3 regions of the Klebsiella oxytoca genome follow, and region 3 is predicted to be linked to each of the others. Evidence: riboswitches for the same ligand, from Rfam matches in the RefSeq annotation. Region 3 holds a riboswitch; each other region holds the start of a gene.
The links. A riboswitch is a leader RNA that binds a small molecule or an ion and turns the genes downstream of it on or off. The one in region 3 is predicted to bind thiamine pyrophosphate.
Positions count from the first base shown of each region.

Region 1 (5,910 bases), 2.4 Mb from region 3:
TTTCGAAGTAGTAGGTCAGCGCTTTCACGCCCGCTTCACCGCCGATACCCAGCGGGCAGCGGTACTGGTGCGGATAAGGCATAAACTGCACTTCCGGCATCATGCCGTTAACCGCCGCTTTCGGCGACAGGTTGCCGGTAACGGACAGCGCGCCGTGGGTCATCCCGTGGTAGCCGCCGGAGAAGCTGATAACCGAAGTACGACCGGTGAATTTTTTCGCCAGCTTCAGCGCCGCTTCTACGGCGTCAGCGCCGGATGGGCCGGTGAACTGCAGACAATAATCTTTACCTTCACCCGGTAACAGGGAAAGCAGGTATTCAGAGAAACGATCTTTTAATGGAGTGGTCAGATCGAGAGTATGTAACGGCAAGCCGCTGGTAATGACACTTTGGATGCTCTGCAGCACATCAGGATGGTTGTGGCCGAGTGCCAGGGTACCGGCGCCGGCAAGGCAGTCCAGATACTGTTTGTTATCCGCATCGGTCAGCCAGACGCCTTCCGCTTTGGTAATCGCAAGGGGCAGCTTGCGCGGATAGCTCCTGACATTCGATTCGAATTCAGCCTGACGGGCCAAAAAGGTATCGTTGTTTGCATTTAATAAGTCTGCGCCTAAAGTATCAATACGGACTTTATCCGTCATCATATCACTCCCACAACCAGCGTTACGGTTGAACCCTGGTTGAATAAATTGGTGTAAGAAATTGAATCGCCATGCATAAAGCGGGCACAATATATGGCTTTTTAAATCCGCATTCAACGTTTTATTGATTAAGGGGTATTTACGTTATTTTTACATTGTAAAAAGTGAACGTAACTCATTGATAGGGATGAAGTGTTTTACAGGATAAAAGACCTTTAAAATTGTAATTATTAATGAAGTCTTGTCGCGATTTTTATTACCGTTTTGCTGACCATTGCTGGCGAAAAATTTCCGCCAGCAGAAACGGCTCTCAATGCAATTCAAGCGCATAATCGCTTAGCGGTGTGACTTTTTTCACCAACTTATTGTTATATAAAAACTGTTCATAAGTTTCATAACGTGATTTGTCCAGGGCCGCTGGATCGCGGGCAAACAGAGGGATGGTTTTCAGCCATGCCTGTTTATTCAGCGCGGTATTGAGCTCGGGATGCGCGGCGGCAAACGTCTGCCAGGTTTCCTGCGGGTGGGCGCGTAAATAAGCGACGCCTTTCTGTAGCGCCGTGAGGAAAGCCTTAATTTTCGGCGCGTTGGCCGCATCGCGATTCGCCACGATCACCAGCTCGTCGTAGGCAGGTACGCCGTAATCCTCGACGTTCATTACCACCGGATCTTTCCCCTGAAGCATCAGTTCCAGCGCTTCTATATTACGATATCCGCCAATGACCGCATCGACCTGACCGGCCATCAGAGCGCTGGTCAGCTGAAAGTTAACATTGATGAGCTTGATGCTTTTGGGATCGACTTGTACGTGCTGTGCCATGGTCGCCAGCGTCGCCTGTTCGATTCCGCTAACGGAATAACCCACTTTTTTACCCTGCAGATCGGCGGGGGATTTGATGTTTTTATCCAGCGCGATCACCGTGTTCAGCGGCGAATTAATCAGCGTGCCAACGCGGACCAGCGGAAGCCCTTCATCAGCGAAAAAATGTACCTGCGGCTGGTAGGTAATGGCCAGATCCGCCTGGCGGGCAGCCACCAATCGTGGCGGCAGCGCCGGATCGGACGGTGGCACAATTTTGACGTCAAGACCCGCCTCTTTAAAAGCGCCAATCTGTTCGGCTACCATAATCGGCGCATGGTCAGGATTGATATACCAGTCCAGCACGAGGGTGAGTTTCTCGTTAGCCTGCGCCTGACCGCCGATCAGCGTGCCGAAGGCCATCACGGCATAAAGATGCTTACGCATGGTTATTCCTTATTGTTAAATCGTTATTCCGGCGTCCAGTAGACCAGCCGATGCAGAAAAGCATCCACCGTCAGCCAGAGCAGGACCGTCAGTAGTACTAAAATAAACAGGGCTGCGAAGCAGATATCGGTTTGCAAACGGGCGTTGGCGTTGAGCATCACGTAGCCAAGCCCTTCGGCTGAACCGACCCATTCACCGATTATTGCGCCAATGGGGGCGACGGCTGCCGCCATCCGCAGGCCGGAGCCGAGCGCCGGAAGGGCGGCCATCATGCGCACATGACGCAGCTGTGCACTAAAAGAGGCGCCCATCGTGCGCGCCAGATCGAGATAATCGTTGTTAACCCGGCGCAGGCCGTCAAAAAACGCCGAGGTCACGGGGAAAAAAATCACCAGAACCGCCATCATGACCTTTGCGCTCATGCCGAAACCAAACCACAGGACCAGCAGCGGGGCGAGAGCAAAGACCGGGATCGCCTGGCTGATCAGCACCAGCGGCATCAGCCAGCGCTGAAGACGCGGCGAGACGATCATGCACAGCGCCAGGATCACGCCAAGCAGGACGCCGAGCGCGAGACCGCTGACGATCTCACTCAACGTGATTAGCGTGTGCCAGCCGAGATAATCCCGATTCATCCACAGCGCGCTGGCCACCGCTGCGGGAGAAGGCAGCAGGAAGGCCGGAATGCCGCTGCGGCTCGCCAGCCACCAGAGCAGCAGCAGGCCGCAGAACACCACGGCGGCGCGAAACACTTTTGCGCTCATCCGTTAGCCCTCATGAGCTGTTGCAACAGTTCCGCCTGGCCGATCAGCAGCGCCGGGTCGTCCGGCGCACGCGGCGGCGTGCCGGATAGACGGTGGCTATCGTCAATTCCGCCGGCAGCGGGAGAAAGCACCAGCAGCCGATGGCTCAGGCGACAGGCTTCCATCGGGTCATGGGTGATAAGCACCACGGTACGGTTAACCAGCAGCTCCGCAGCCAGTGTCTGAATTCGCGTACGGGTGATGGTATCGAGCGCGGAAAAGGGTTCGTCCATCAGTACGATGGGCTGGTCTTCATATAAGGTGCGCGCCAGCGCCGCCCGCTGGCGCATGCCGCCGGACAGACGGGCCGGAAGTTCGTTAGCGCACGATTCAAGGCCTACCTGCTGTAACAGCGTGGCTACGCGCCGGTGGTCAACGCGCTCTCCGCGCAGACGGGCGCCAAGAGAGACGTTGTCACGCACATTTAACCACGGGTAAAGCAAGTCTTTCTGCCCCATCCACGCCAGCCGTTTAGCGATTGGCAGCCCGTCGCTGGCGCGGACTTCACCGGCAGCGGCTTTTGCCAGACCGGCGAGAACACGTAGCAGGGTGGTTTTCCCTACGCCGCTGGGCCCCAGCAGCGATATCCATTGGCCGCCGGGGATATCGAACGTCAGGTTGTCGAAAATTTGCCGTGCGCCAAAGCGCAGGCTCAGGCCGCGTACCTCAATTGCTGGCGCACTCACGCCGGATTCCCCTCAACCGCATTAAGGCCCATTTGCCAGAAGTTGGCTTCCAGACGGGTGGCGGTGGTGAAAATGACGCCAAGTTCCGCAAAACGCGCCTCGCCGCCGCGCTGTTGCCAGAGCGTTTCCAGCAGGGCAATGGCGGCATTGACGCCGTTCAGATAACCCTCGTCGCCGTAGTTGCGGATCCACGAGGCATAGGGATTGTCGATCAGGTTGGTTGCCGGATTATGCAGCAGGCCGAGACCGATTTCCGCATATCCGGCGACGCACGGCATCAGCGCCGCCAGCAGATCCAGCGCGTCTCCGGAGTGGCCGATGTCCAGCACGTAACGGGTATAGTTGATGGTTTCTAAGGCTTCCGGTTCGGTGGCCATCGCGGGTTCGTCCAGCCCCCATCCGTTACAGTAGCCAACATGCAGCGGCAGTTCGTCGAGAATGGCGTTCATCGACGCGGCGGCGGCGCGCATCTCCGGCAGAGTACGCAGTTTACTGACCAGCAGCGCGTAGCTGCGGGCAAAGTGGATCAGAAACAGATAGTCTTGCGTCAGATAGCGGCGGAATGCCGGTTCAGGCAGGGTGCCGTCGGCGAGCTGACGCAGGAAGGGATGGTTGACGTAGTGCTGCCAGGCGGTATCGGCCTGCTGGCGCAGACGACCATAAATACCCTGGGTAAATGCGGGAACAATCACAGGACCTCCTGATAAAAGGGAGATCCGGGCGTGCAGAAAGAAGTGTGAACAGGCAATGGCGCAAAACTGGCGGAAATGCCGACCCGTCCCTTCGCTGGCATGACCCAGATCAGGTTCAAAGGGTTCGGCTTACGCCATCTCAGCCCTCACGGGACACCCCTCGGTTTGGCCCATGTTATACGGCATTCGCTTTTTGATTACAATGCCGTGAATATGCCGAAAACAGGTGACGTTGTCACGAATGGGCCAGCGAGAAATAATAGTTGAGCACTCTTGCCGGGCGGCGCTCGGCCGTAGCAGATATGCGATAAGCAAAGCTGTTCCTTGCCCGGCAGACGCGCCGCTGCCGGGCAACAGATTTAACGAAACTCGACCCAGCTGGCTCCGCTATCCGCAGAACGTACGCAGTTCTCGACCCAGTGCACGCCGAGCGCCCCGGCTTTCGCATCCGGATACCAGAAGTTTTCCAGCAGCGCGGCGTCGCGGCGATCGGTCGCATCCATGGCGATAGCAAAGCGGCGGTACAGATTTGACCAGGCTTCAAACAGCCCTTCGGGATGACCGCCGCCAATTCTGTCGTCCTGCAGGGCCAGAGGATCAAGATAGGACATTCCGCGTTCAAGGATGCGTACCGGCTCACCCTGGATTTCATAGCGCAGCTGGTTTGGCTGTTCATCCCACCATTCCAGGCTGGCTTTTTCCCCGACGATGCGCACTTTCTGCCCGTGCATTGAGCCGCTGTTGACCGCCGAGCACCACATCGAACCCACGGCGCCGTTGTCGTACTCCATCAGCACGTAGGCGTTATCCTCCAGCGGGGCGCGGCTTTTAACAAAGCTCTGGCGGGAGCACATCAGGCGCGTGATGTTGAGTTTCGGTGCCATGGTCTCCGCCAGAAACAGCGGGTGCGTAGCCAGATCGCCCAGCACGTAGCCTGGGCCGACAAATTTCGGATCCACTCGCCAGCGGGTGCTGGGGTTGTCCTGCTCCACCGGCAGATTGTGGAAACCGTGTGCGAACTGCATATTAATGATGCGGATCTCGCCCAGCAGCCCCTGGGCAATCATCTGCCGCGCCTGCAAAATCAGCTGATGCCCAGCATAGCCGTAGGTAACCCCGATAATCTTGCGCTGCTTTTCGCTCAGGGCCACCAGCGCATCGGCCTCTTCGCCGGTAAAACACAGCGGTTTTTCACATACCACGTGCAGCCCGGCTTCCAGCGCCGCGCGGCAAATGGCGTAGTGGGTATTGTTCGGCGTGGCGACAGACACCGCCTCAATACCATCTTCTCGCGCCGCTTCTTCGCGAAACAAGGTCGCGTAGTCGGGATAACAGCGTTCGGCCTCAACGCCAAGCTGACGACCAAATTCACGCCCGCGCTGAGCGTCAATATCAAAAGCCCCGGCCAGCAGGGTAAATGAACCGTCACGCAGCGCCGCTGAGCGGTGAATATAGCCAATCTGGCTGCTTGCGCCGCCGCCAACCATTCCCCAGCGTAATGACCTGCCGACGGGTTTAGTACCGTTAATCATCGTGTTCTCTCCTGATTAAAAGCCAACGGAGCGCAGGTAGCGCAGGCTTTCCGTTACTGCCTGCAGGCTGCCTTCAACGTTACGCGGATCGCGTTCTTGTTCGATAGTGATCCAGCCCTGATAGCCGCGCTTATCGAGAAACGCGCGTACGGCCGGATAGTCAATCGCGCCGGTGCCGAGCGGACACATTACCCCTTCGGCACAGGCGGAGAAGAAGTCGATGCCCCGGGAAATCACGCTCTCGAATACCTTCGGATCGACATCTTTAAAGTGCAGGTAGTCAAGGCGGTCAAAATGGCGATCCAGCCAGG
Region 1 covers NZ_CP046115.1:2,701,150-2,707,059, forward strand. The annotation lists gene GJ746_RS12470 (diaminobutyrate--2-oxoglutarate transaminase) at 1-643, opposite strand, end outside; gene GJ746_RS12475 (ABC transporter substrate-binding protein) at 951-1,886, opposite strand; gene GJ746_RS12480 (ABC transporter permease) at 1,910-2,650, opposite strand; gene GJ746_RS12485 (ABC transporter ATP-binding protein) at 2,647-3,375, opposite strand; gene GJ746_RS12490 (TenA family protein) at 3,372-4,067, opposite strand; TPP riboswitch at 4,137-4,238, opposite strand; gene GJ746_RS12495 (Gfo/Idh/MocA family protein) at 4,427-5,599, opposite strand; gene GJ746_RS12500 (sugar phosphate isomerase/epimerase family protein) at 5,615-5,910, opposite strand, start outside.
Region 1: linked by a shared signal. The riboswitch ahead of GJ746_RS12490 (TenA family protein) and the one ahead of thiC (phosphomethylpyrimidine synthase ThiC) in region 3 are both predicted to bind thiamine pyrophosphate.

Region 2 (5,910 bases), 610 kb from region 3:
AGAGAAAGCTGCGCACGCATTATCGAACTGAACATCACTACTTCACGCGCCGAGCTATCGGCATATTCCCGCGCCAGGGCAAATAGCTGCGGCATCGCGGCATTCGCTACGGAAGCCAGCATCACTCCGCAGGTAATCAGCGTCAGGTAGTGACGATTAAAAGCAAACAGCAGCGCATTTCCCACCGCCATCAGGCAGCAAAACATAATCAGCCGACGACGATCGCCCCGGCTATCGGAGCGTTTAGCCAGCGCCAGGCTGACCAGGATACCGGCAATCGCGTTAACCGTATAAAACAGGCCCACCCAGAACGGCTGCGCCCCTACTTCGCGGCTGAGAAATAAGCTGAGCGTTGGCGCCTGCAGCGCGCCAGCGATTCCCATCATGAAAGCGACCAGCATAAAAGCGGCGTAAACGCCGTTGAGACGACGCCCCATCGTCATTAACCACAGCATGAAATATCCTTAAGCACGCGAAGCAAACGAAAAAAGCCAGCAGAAGTATTCTGCTGGCGGGTGATTCTATACTCAATAGGTTTCGAGTTGCGGGCAGGCGGCCAGGACGTAGGTCCCTGGGAACATAGATAGCTATGTGACCTGGGCGAGCGGGCGCAGCCAACGCACCTGCAGCTTGAAAGACGACGAGTATAACACCAATACTCAGTCACACATGATGTCTGCAAGTCAATGATCAGAGGTCTGCGACGTAACTCCCCACTGCATCAGCTCTCCGAGAATTTCCTGCCGTCTTCCTGCCATCAGGCGGGCCAGCCAGGACGCATCCTGCGTCGCAGAAAAGTAGCCTTGATAGAACTGTTTAATGGTTGACCTCATCATATTCACCTCCTCGCTTCATCGACGTTGATTATTGACTTAATATAGGGAGTAATAAATTGCTGAGTTTTTATCAGGAGTTCCCCTTTTATGCCTTCCGGTCGTTTACAACAGCAGTTCATTCGCCTGTGGCAGTGCTGCGACGGCAAGTCTCAGGAGACAACGCTTAACGAGCTGGCACATATGCTGAGCTGTTCGCGCCGCCATATGCGTACCTTATTGAACATGATGGAAGAACGCGGCTGGCTCACCTGGGAGGCGGAGGCGGGACGTGGCAAACGCTCACGCCTCTCTTTTCTCTATACCGGTCTCGCGCTGCAACAGCAGCGAGCGGAAGATTTGCTGGAACAGGACCGAATCGATCAGCTGGTACAGCTGGTTGGCGATAAAGCCGCCGTCAGGCAAATGCTGGTTTCCCATTTAGGCCGCAGCTTTCGTCAGGGGCGGCATATCCTGCGCGTGCTCTACTATCGGCCAATGAAAAATCTGCTGCCCGGCAGCGCGCTTCGCCGCTCGGAAACGCATATCGCCCGACAGATTTTTAGCGCGTTGACGCGGGTAAATGAGGAAAATGGGGAACTGGAAGCCGATATTGCTCACCATTGGCAGCAGATCACCCCAACCCACTGGCGTTTTTTTCTGCGTCCAGGTATTCATTTTCATCATGGCCGGGAGCTGGAAATGGCGGATGTCATCAGCTCCCTGCAGCGCAGCAACGCGCTGCCGCTGTTTTCCCATATTGAGCGTATCGACTCCCCTACCGCGTGGACCCTCGATATCCATCTCAGTCAACCCGACCGCTGGCTGCCCTGGCTATTAAGCCAGGTCCCGGCCATGATCCTGCCGCACGAATGGCGGTCGATGGAGAACTACTCCAGTATCCCCGTTGGCACGGGCCCCTATTCGGTTGTGCGCAATAACCAGAATCAGCTCAAAATTCGTGCTTTCGACGACTATTTCGGCTATCGGGCGCTGATCGATGAAGTAAACGTCTGGGTGCTGCCGGAAATCAGCGAAGAACCTAACGGCGGCTTAACGTTACAGGGCACCACGCAAAGCGAGAAAGCGGTGGAAAGCCGCCTGGAAGAGGGTTGTTATTATCTGCTGTTCGACGCCCGCAGCCCGCTCGGCGCGAACGCGGCGGTACGCCAGTGGTTAAGCTATCTGTTCCAGCCCGCCAGACTGCTCTATCACGCAGGCGATCACTATCAGGACAACTGGTTCCCGGCCTATGGCCTGCTACCCCGCTGGCACCATGCACGCAGCCACGCTTGTGAAAAACCGCCGGGTCTGGAGACGGTCACGCTGACCTACTATCAGGACCACGTTGAGCACCGCGTGCTCGGCGGGATCATGGCGAAGCTGCTTGCCGAGCATCAGGTCAAACTGGAAATACAGGAGCTGGAGTATCAGGAGTGGCACCGCGGCGAAGCGGTCAGCGACGTCTGGCTCAACAGCGCTAACTTTACGCTGCCGATCGATTTCTCCCTGTTTGCCTGGCTATATGAAGTCCCGCTGGTTCGCAACTGTATTCCCATCGACTGGGAACAGGATGCCAGCCGGTGGCGTGCGGGAGAGCTTAATCCAGCGACATGGAGCCAACAGCTGCTGACCAATCAAACGATTGTTCCACTGATTCACCACTGGCTAATGATCCAGGGACAGCGCAGCATGCGCGGCGTACGCATGAACACTCTTGGCTGGTTTGACTTTAAATCCGCGTGGTTCGCGCCGCCAGAGCCGTAATGCTTTCAGTCAGCTGACAAAATCATTACACTAACTGCCGTTCTCAACGGGGTGCTAATAAACATACGTACCATCATTCAAGAAGCATCACAAAACGCTATGGCGTTTTGAAGATGCGGCTTGAAGGATGAAACGTATGGGCTGAGAAAATACCCGTCGAACCTGATCCGGATAACGCCGGCGAAGGGATTTGGGGCCCACTCAAAATCCTTTGCCACCCCTTTTTTCTGAGGTGCAAAGTGTTGAAAAAATTACTCCCGCTGCTGGCGCTGGCCGCCGCGCCCGTTTTTGCCAAACCGCTGCTCACCGTTTATACCTACGACTCGTTCTCCGCCGACTGGGGCCCTGGTCCCGCGGTTAAAAAAGCCTTTGAAGCTGACTGCGGCTGCGAACTGAAGTTCGTGGCGCTCGAAGATGGCGTCTCGCTGCTCAACCGGCTGCGGATGGAGGGCAAAAACAGCAAAGCGGATGTGGTGCTTGGCCTGGATAACAACCTGCTGGAAGCCGCCTCGCAAAGCAAACTGTTCGCCAAAAGCGGCGTTCCGGCCAGCGCGGTCAGCGTGCCCGGCGGCTGGGACAACGATACCTTCGTCCCGTTTGATTACGGCTATTTCGCTTTCGTTTACGATAAAAACAAGCTGAAGAATCCGCCGAAAAGCCTGAAAGAGCTGGTTGAAAGCGAGGAAAAATGGCGGGTGATCTATGAAGATCCGCGCACCAGCACGCCGGGTCTGGGCCTGCTGCTATGGATGCAAAAGGTGTACGGCGATAAGGCGCCGGATGCCTGGCAGAAGCTGGCGGCAAAAACCGTCACCGTCACCAAAGGCTGGAGCGAAGCCTATGGCCTGTTCCTGAAAGGCGAAAGCGATCTGGTGCTGAGCTATACCACTTCTCCGGCTTACCACATCATTGAAGAGAAGAAAGATAACTACGCTGCGGCAAACTTCGCTGAAGGCCACTATCTACAGGTTGAAGTTGCCGCCCGTACCGCAGCCAGCAAACAGCCGGAGCTGGCGGAAAAATTCCTCAAATTTATGGTTTCTCCAGGCTTCCAGAACGCGATCCCGACCGGCAACTGGATGTATCCGGTTACCCAGGTTGCGCTTCCGGCGGGCTTTGATGCGCTTGTGAAACCGCAAACGACGCTCGAATTTACCCCGCAGCAGGTCGCGACCGACCGCCAGAATTGGATTAGCGCATGGCAACGCGCCGTCAGCCGCTAACTTTCGGCTGGCTCCTTCCGGGACTGACGGCGGCCATCGTCCTGGTCGCCGTAGCGCTGGCCGCTTTCCTGGCGCTGTGGTTTAGCGCCCCGCAAGCGGCCTGGGGCGTGCTGGTCAGCGACAGCTATCTCTGGCACGTCGTGCGCTTCTCTTTCTGGCAGGCCTTCCTTTCCGCGCTTTTTTCGGTGATCCCGGCAATCTTCCTCGCCCGCGCCCTTTACCGGCGCCGATTCCCCGGGCGCACGCTGCTGTTGCGTCTTTGCGCGATGACCTTAATTCTGCCGGTACTGGTGGCGGTGTTCGGTATTCTGAGCGTCTACGGTCGTCAGGGATGGTTGGCTGAATTATGCAACGCGTTCGGCTGGCAGTGGGAATTCTCACCCTACGGGCTACAGGGGATCCTGCTGGCGCACGTGTTCTTTAATATGCCGATGGCTACGCGCCTGCTGCTGCAGACGCTGGAGAATATCCCCGGCGAGCAGCGGCAAATCGCCGCCCAGCTTGGGATGCGCGGCTACGTCTTTTTCCGGCTGGTTGAGTGGCCGTGGCTGCGGCGGCAAATTCTCCCGGTTGCGGCGCTGATCTTTATGCTCTGTTTCGCCAGCTTTGCGACCGTGCTGTCGCTGGGCGGCGGCCCGCGGGCAACGACGATCGAACTGGCAATTTACCAGGCGCTTAATTTCGACTACGACCCGGCGCGCGCGGCGATGCTGGCGCTTATCCAGATGATCTGCTGTCTCGGGCTGGTGTTGCTTAGCCAACGCCTGAGTAAAGCTCTCGCCATCGGCGCCAGCCATATCCGCGGCTGGCGCGATCCCGACGACCGGCTATCGAGCCGGCTGTGTGACATAACGTTGATTGGCGTGGCGCTTTTACTGCTGTTACCGCCGCTGCTGGCGGTGATAGTCGATGGTCTGAACAGCAATCTGTTTCACGTGCTGCATCAGCCTGCGCTGTGGCAGGCGCTGTGGACATCGCTGCGTATCGCTCTTGCCGCCGGGCTCTTAAGCGTCATTCTGACCATGATGCTGCTGTGGAGCAGCCGTGAACTGCGCGCTCGCAACCGCCCGCTGGCCGGACAGGCCCTTGAGCTGAGCGGCATGCTGATCCTCGCCATGCCGGGCATCGTGCTGGCCACCGGTTTCTTCCTGCTGCTCAATAATAGCGTGGGCCTGCCGGAGTCCGCCGACGGTATCGTCATTTTTACTAATGCGCTGATGGCAATTCCCTACGCGCTCAAGGTGCTGGAAAACCCGATGCGCGATATCGCCGCCCGCTACGGCCCCCTCTGCCAGTCGCTGGGGATGCAGGGCTTTACGCGCCTTCGGGTGGTTGAGCTTCGCGCTTTAAAACGCCCGCTTGCCCAGGCGCTGGCCTTTGCCTGTGTACTATCGATTGGCGATTTCGGCGTCGTGGCGCTATTCGGTAACGAAGATTTTCGTACTCTGCCGTTTTACCTGTATCAGCAAATTGGCTCTTATCGAAGCCAGGACGGGGCCGTGACCGCCCTTTTGCTCCTGCTGCTGTGCTTTTTACTCTTTAGCGTTATTGAAAAACTTCCGGGGCGCGATGCTAAAACTGAATGATGTAACCTGGCTTTATCAGCATCTGCCCATGCGTTTTACGCTTGCCGCCGAACGCGGGGAGCGCATTGCGGTTCTTGGCCCCAGCGGGGCCGGGAAAAGCACGCTGTTGAACCTGATTGCCGGTTTTTTACCGCCCGCCAGCGGTAGCATTGAGATCGACGGCCAGCGTCATACCCACACGCCTCCGTCGCGCCGTCCGGTATCGATGCTGTTTCAGGAAAATAACCTGTTTAACCATCTCACCATCCGCCAGAACATTGCCCTGGGCATGCATCCCGGGCTGCGGCTGAACGCGGAACAGAGCGCCCGATTGCAAACCATTGCCGGACAAATGGGAATTGACGCGATGTTAGAGCGTCTGCCGGAAGAGCTTTCCGGCGGGCAGCGTCAGCGTGCGGCGCTGGCGCGCTGTCTGGTACGCAAACAGCCGGTGCTGCTGCTGGACGAGCCCTTCTCGGCGCTCGATCCCGCGCTGCGTCAGGAGATGCTGACGCTGGTTGCCGATGTCTGCCAGCAGCAGCG
Region 2 covers NZ_CP046115.1:897,064-902,973, reverse strand. The annotation lists gene GJ746_RS04255 (sugar efflux transporter) at 1-455, opposite strand, end outside; gene sgrT (glucose uptake inhibitor SgrT) at 684-836, opposite strand; gene sgrR (HTH-type transcriptional regulator SgrR) at 924-2,579, shown strand; TPP riboswitch at 2,617-2,786, shown strand; gene thiB (thiamine ABC transporter substrate binding subunit) at 2,819-3,802, shown strand; gene thiP (thiamine/thiamine pyrophosphate ABC transporter permease ThiP) at 3,778-5,388, shown strand; gene thiQ (thiamine ABC transporter ATP-binding protein ThiQ) at 5,372-5,910, shown strand, end outside.
Region 2: linked by a shared signal. The riboswitch ahead of thiB (thiamine ABC transporter substrate binding subunit) and the one ahead of thiC (phosphomethylpyrimidine synthase ThiC) in region 3 are both predicted to bind thiamine pyrophosphate.

Region 3 (5,910 bases):
GGATTACAGCGCGTTTTGCTGCGCAAGACCCACGCCAGCTGATCGCCTTTATCCAACAATGGCGCCAGCGCGCCGGGCTCATCTCCCAGGTGCTCAAACTTACCGCACAGACGTTTTTTCGCTACGCCGATAGTAGGAACATCCACTAACAGGCCAAAATGGCTGGCGACACCGAGGCGGCGCGGGTGAGAAATCCCGTGGCCATCAACGAATAAGAGATTTGGTTTTTGCGAAAGCTGCTCCCACGCTGCCAGCAGCGCAGGAGTTTCTCGAAAAGAGAGAAAACCAGGAATATAGGGCATCGTAGTCGCGACGCGCGCAATCTGATATTCCACCAGCTCCAGAGAGGGATAGCTCAGCAGGACCATCGCCGCCCGGGTCACCTCTCCCTCTTGTTCAAATCCGACATCCGCCCCGCCAATCAGCGTTGGTGGGTCTTGTTCGAACCGATCGCCTCGTTCTACCGATGCCGCCAGGCTGAGCTGCTGGGTGCGTAGCGCTGCCAAATCCATATTCACTCCTTAACGGTGGTATTGCGCCGACAGCCGGTGCACCGCCTCCACAAATACGCCCGCGTGTTCCGGGTCGACATCCTGATGAATTCCGTGTCCGAGATTAAAGACATGCCCTTCACCCTGACCAAATCCGGCGAGAATCGTCGCCACTTCTTCTTCGATACGCGCCGGAGGGGCATACAGCATTGAGGGGTCCATATTTCCCTGCAGGGCAACTTTATGACCGACCCGGCGACGGGCGTCGGCGATATCGGTGGTCCAGTCGAGGCCCAGCGCATCGCAGCCGGTTTCCGCCATCGCTTCCAGCCACTGTCCGCCGCCTTTGGTAAACAGTGTCACAGGCACGCGGCGCCCATCGTTTTCGCGCAGCAGACCATCGACGATTTTATGCATGTAATAGAGCGAGAACTGCTGATAATCCCGGCCGGTCAGCACGCCGCCCCAGGTATCAAAAATCATCACCGACTGCGCGCCCGCTCTGATCTGCGCATTCAGATACAGCGTGACGCTTTTCGCCAGCTTGTCGAGCAGCGCATGCAGGGCCTGCGGCTCGGCATACATCATTTTTTTGATCACCGTAAACGCTTTGCTACTTCCACCTTCAACCATATAGGTCGCCAGCGTCCATGGACTACCGGAAAAACCGATCAGCGGCACTTCGCCTTTCAGTTCGCGGCGAATGGTGCGCACGGCGTTCATCACATAGCCAAGCTCACCTTCCGGATCGGGGATCGGTAATTTATCAACATCCGCTTTACAGGTAATCGGCGAGGTAAAACGCGGACCTTCTCCGGCTTCGAAATAGAGCCCCAGCCCCATGGCATCCGGGATAGTGAGAATGTCCGAGAAGAGAATGGCCGCGTCGAGCTTATAGCGGCGCAGCGGCTGCAGCGTCACTTCACAGGCCAGCTCAGCGTTTTTACACAGCGACATAAAGTCCCCCGCTTGCGCACGGGTGGCTTTGTACTCCGGTAAATAGCGGCCCGCCTGGCGCATCATCCACACCGGGGTGACATCAACCGGCTGGCGTAGCAGCGCGCGCAGATAGCGATCGTTCTTCAGTTCGGTCATTTTTACATTCCTTTAGCGTTGATGCGCCAAGTTTATACACAAAATCATTCAAAGTGGATCGAGGCGGCAATTGAATGAACCCCGGGAGCTTACTCAAGTAAGTGGTTGAGGTACGTTAAAACAGCCAACAAAGAGGCAATTTGAAGGATAAAGTGTATGTAACATGTCACTCATACTCTGCCCGACACATCGCCACGGTATCTTCAATCAGCCGGCGCGCCACGGTGCCCGGCGGCGGCAGAAGCGGCAGATCGTCATAGCGATACCATCCCGCCTCCAGCAGCTCTTTCTTGTCGATGACAATCTCGCCGCTATCGTACTCGGCCATAAACGCGGTCATCAGCGATTGCGGGAACGGCCAGGGCTGGGAGGTCACGTAGCGCAGGTTTTTCACCTTAATACCGCTCTCCTCCATCACCTCGCGGGCCACGGTCTGCTCCAGGGTCTCTCCGACCTCGACAAACCCGGCCAGCACCGTGTGCACGCCGTTACGATGGCGCGTATGCTGCGCCAGCAGAATGGTGTCATCCCGGCGGATGGCGACGATAATGCACGGTGCGATTTGCGGGTAGTAGCGTTCGCGGCAATGGCTGCACAGCATCGCCCACTCGGTTTTACTGGGATGCATCGGATGCCCGCAGTAGCCGCAGAATTTATGCGAACGGTAGAATTCCGCCAGCTGGATCCCTCGACCCGCCAGTTGGAAAAGACCAGCATCCTGATCGAGCACCTGGCGCAGCGATCCCATGTCATGCCGACGATCCTGACGCACCAGCCATACCGGTTCGCCCTGCCATTCCCCTATCCGCAGCCCGGGTTGTCCCGCAAGATTAAAATTTACCGCTTCGCCATATGGTAATTCCCCACCAGGTAACCATAATTTCTGTTCGTGGCTGACAATCCACCAGCCGCGATCTAATTTTTCAATAATACGATCCATATCTATTGCACTACCTTCATTTTACTGGCACTTTTAACATTAAATTTACATTTTGGTGAGCAACGTGTTTCTCTTAAAAACTTGCGGAGTCAACCATGTTAAACCAGCTGGAAAACCTGACGGAACGTGTTGGAGGCAGCAATAAACTGGTCGATCGCTGGCTACAAGTACGTAAGCATTTGCTCGTGGCTTACTACAACCTGGTTGGCCTGAAGCCCGGCAAAGAATCATTTATGCGGCTTAATGAGAAAGCGCTGGATGATTTTTGTCAAAGCCTGGTGGACTACCTTTCCTCCGGCCATTTTAGTATTTATGAACGCTTTATCGGCGAATTGGAAGGCGATACGCCACTTTTAGCCGCGACTAAGATTTATCCACAGCTGCAGGCTAATACCCAGCAGATTATGGATTATTACGACTCCTGCCTCGAAAACGCCATCGATCACGATAACTACCTTGAGTTCCAGCAGGCGCTGTCAGATATCGGTGAAGCGCTGGAAGCGCGCTTTGCGCTGGAAGACAAACTGATCGCCCTCGCCGTAGCCCATAGTCGCAAAGATAGCATCAGCGACAATATCGCGCCGACCGCTTGAGTTGTGAGCCATTAACGCGTAGTTTACATACATTCCCCCTTTCTGAGAGGGAATGTCATCTTGTCGGAGTGCCTATTTTCCACACTGGAAAAGGCTGAGACCGTTAATTCGGGATCCGCGGAACCTGATCAGGCTAATACCTGCGAAGGGAACAAGAGTAAACTGCATTTAGCATCAGCCTGTTCAGGGCCGATCGCATCTGTTACTCCATCCGTCGTCTGGCAAGCCATATCCTGTTTAACCGGAATGAGCTATGTCTACAACAAAACTCACGCGTCGAGAGCAACGTGAACACGCTCAGCGCTTTATCGACACGCTGGAAGGTACCGCGTTTCCCAATTCACAGCGCATCTATATCCATGGTTCGCAAGAAGATATTCGCGTACCGATGCGCGAAATTCAGCTGAGCCCGACGCTTATCGGCGGCAGCAAAGATAATCCTCAGCACGAAGCTAACGAGGCCATTCCTGTCTATGACACGTCCGGCCCGTACGGCGACCCGCATATCGCGATTAACGTTCAGCAGGGCCTGACAAAACTACGCCTGCCGTGGATTGAGGCGCGTCGCGACTGCGAAGAGCTCAGCGATCGCAGTTCGGCGTATACCAAACAGCGGCTGACGGATGAGGGCCTCAACGAGCTGCGCTTTACCGGCCTGTTAACGCCCAGACGCGCTATCGCCGGTAAATGCGTGACTCAACTGCACTACGCCCGTCAGGGAATTGTCACGCCGGAGATGGAATTCATCGCTATTCGCGAGAATATGGGCCGCGAGCGTATTCGTGGCAAAGTGCTGCGCCAGCAGCATCCGGGCGTCGGCTTTGGCGCACGACTGCCGGAAAATATCACCCCGGAATTTGTACGCGCTGAAGTCGCCGCCGGGCGCGCGATTATTCCGGCCAATATTAATCATCCGGAATCTGAGCCGATGATTATTGGCCGCAACTTCCTGGTGAAGGTTAACGCCAATATCGGCAACTCGGCGGTCACCTCGTCGATTGAGGAAGAGGTCGAGAAACTGGTGTGGGCGACGCGCTGGGGAGCGGATACGGTAATGGACCTTTCTACCGGCCGCTATATTCACGAGACCCGCGAGTGGATCCTGCGCAATAGTCCGGTACCGATCGGCACCGTGCCGATCTACCAGGCGTTAGAAAAGGTCAACGGGATCGCCGAAGATCTCACCTGGGAATCCTTCCGCGACACGCTGCTGGAACAGGCTGAACAAGGGGTCGACTACTTCACCATTCACGCCGGCGTGCTGCTGCGCTATGTGCCGATGACCGCCCGGCGCCTGACAGGTATTGTATCCCGCGGCGGTTCCATCATGGCGAAATGGTGCTTGTCCCATCATAAAGAGAACTTTCTCTATCAACATTTTCGTGAGATCTGCGAAATCTGCGCCGCCTATGACGTTTCGCTCTCATTAGGTGATGGCCTGCGTCCCGGCTCGATTCAGGATGCCAACGACGAAGCGCAGTTTGCCGAACTGCATACGCTGGGCGAGCTAACCAAAATCGCCTGGGAGTATGACGTGCAGGTGATGATCGAAGGCCCGGGCCATGTGCCGATGCAGATGATTCAGCGCAATATGACCGAAGAGCTGGAGCACTGCCACGAAGCGCCTTTCTATACCTTAGGTCCGCTAACTACCGATATTGCACCGGGGTACGACCATTTCACCTCGGGTATTGGCGCAGCCATGATCGGCTGGTTCGGCTGTGCGATGCTCTGCTACGTGACGCCGAAAGAGCACCTCGGCCTGCCGAATAAAGAAGACGTTAAGCAGGGCCTGATTACTTACAAAATTGCCGCCCACGCTGCCGACCTCGCCAAAGGTCATCCCGGCGCGCAGATCCGCGATAACGCCATGTCGAAAGCACGCTTCGAGTTCCGCTGGGAAGACCAGTTTAACCTGGCGCTCGATCCGTTCACCGCTCGCGCTTACCACGACGAAACCCTGCCGCAGGAGTCCGGCAAAGTGGCCCACTTCTGCTCCATGTGCGGCCCCAAATTTTGCTCAATGAAGATAAGCCAGGAAGTTCGCAACTACGCCGCCGTGCAGACCATCGAAGTGGGGATGGCCGATATGGCGGATAACTTTCGCGCCCGCGGCAGTGAAATCTATCTACGTAAGGAGGAAGCCTGATGTATCAACCCGATTTTCCACCCGTCCCATTCCGTTTAGGACTCTATCCGGTCGTCGATAGCGTAACGTGGATCGAACGCTTGCTGGCTGCGGGCGTTCGCACCATCCAGCTGCGCATTAAGGATAAACGCGATAGTGAAGTCGAAGAGGATGTGGCCGCCGCTATCGCCCTGGGACGCAAATATGATGCGCGACTGTTTATCAATGATTACTGGCGGCTGGCTATTAAACATCAGGCTTACGGCGTGCATTTAGGCCAGGAAGATCTGGAAACCACTGACCTTAGCGCCATCCGTAACGCCGGGCTGCGCCTTGGTGTTTCCACTCACGACGATATGGAAATTGATATCGCGCTGGCGGCTCGTCCTTCTTACATCGCTCTCGGCCACGTTTTTCCGACGCAAACCAAGCAGATGCCTTCCGCTCCCCAGGGGCTGGAACAGCTGGCGCAGCATATTCAGCGCCTGGGCGATTATCCCACCGTGGCGATTGGCGGAATCAGCCTTGAGCGCGCTCCGGCGGTTCTGGCAACCGGCGTCGGCAGTATTGCGGTAGTCAGCGCCATTACTCAGGCTACCGACTGGCGGCAGGCCACGGCACAGTTGCTCGGGATAGCGGGAGCGGGTGATGAATGACAGCGAT
Region 3 covers NZ_CP046115.1:287,485-293,394, reverse strand. The annotation lists gene nfi (deoxyribonuclease V) at 1-512, opposite strand, end outside; gene hemE (uroporphyrinogen decarboxylase) at 522-1,586, opposite strand; gene nudC (NAD(+) diphosphatase) at 1,753-2,526, opposite strand; gene rsd (sigma D regulator) at 2,622-3,119, shown strand; TPP riboswitch at 3,174-3,287, shown strand; gene thiC (phosphomethylpyrimidine synthase ThiC) at 3,373-5,268, shown strand; gene thiE (thiamine phosphate synthase) at 5,268-5,903, shown strand; gene GJ746_RS01355 (HesA/MoeB/ThiF family protein) at 5,896-5,910, shown strand, end outside.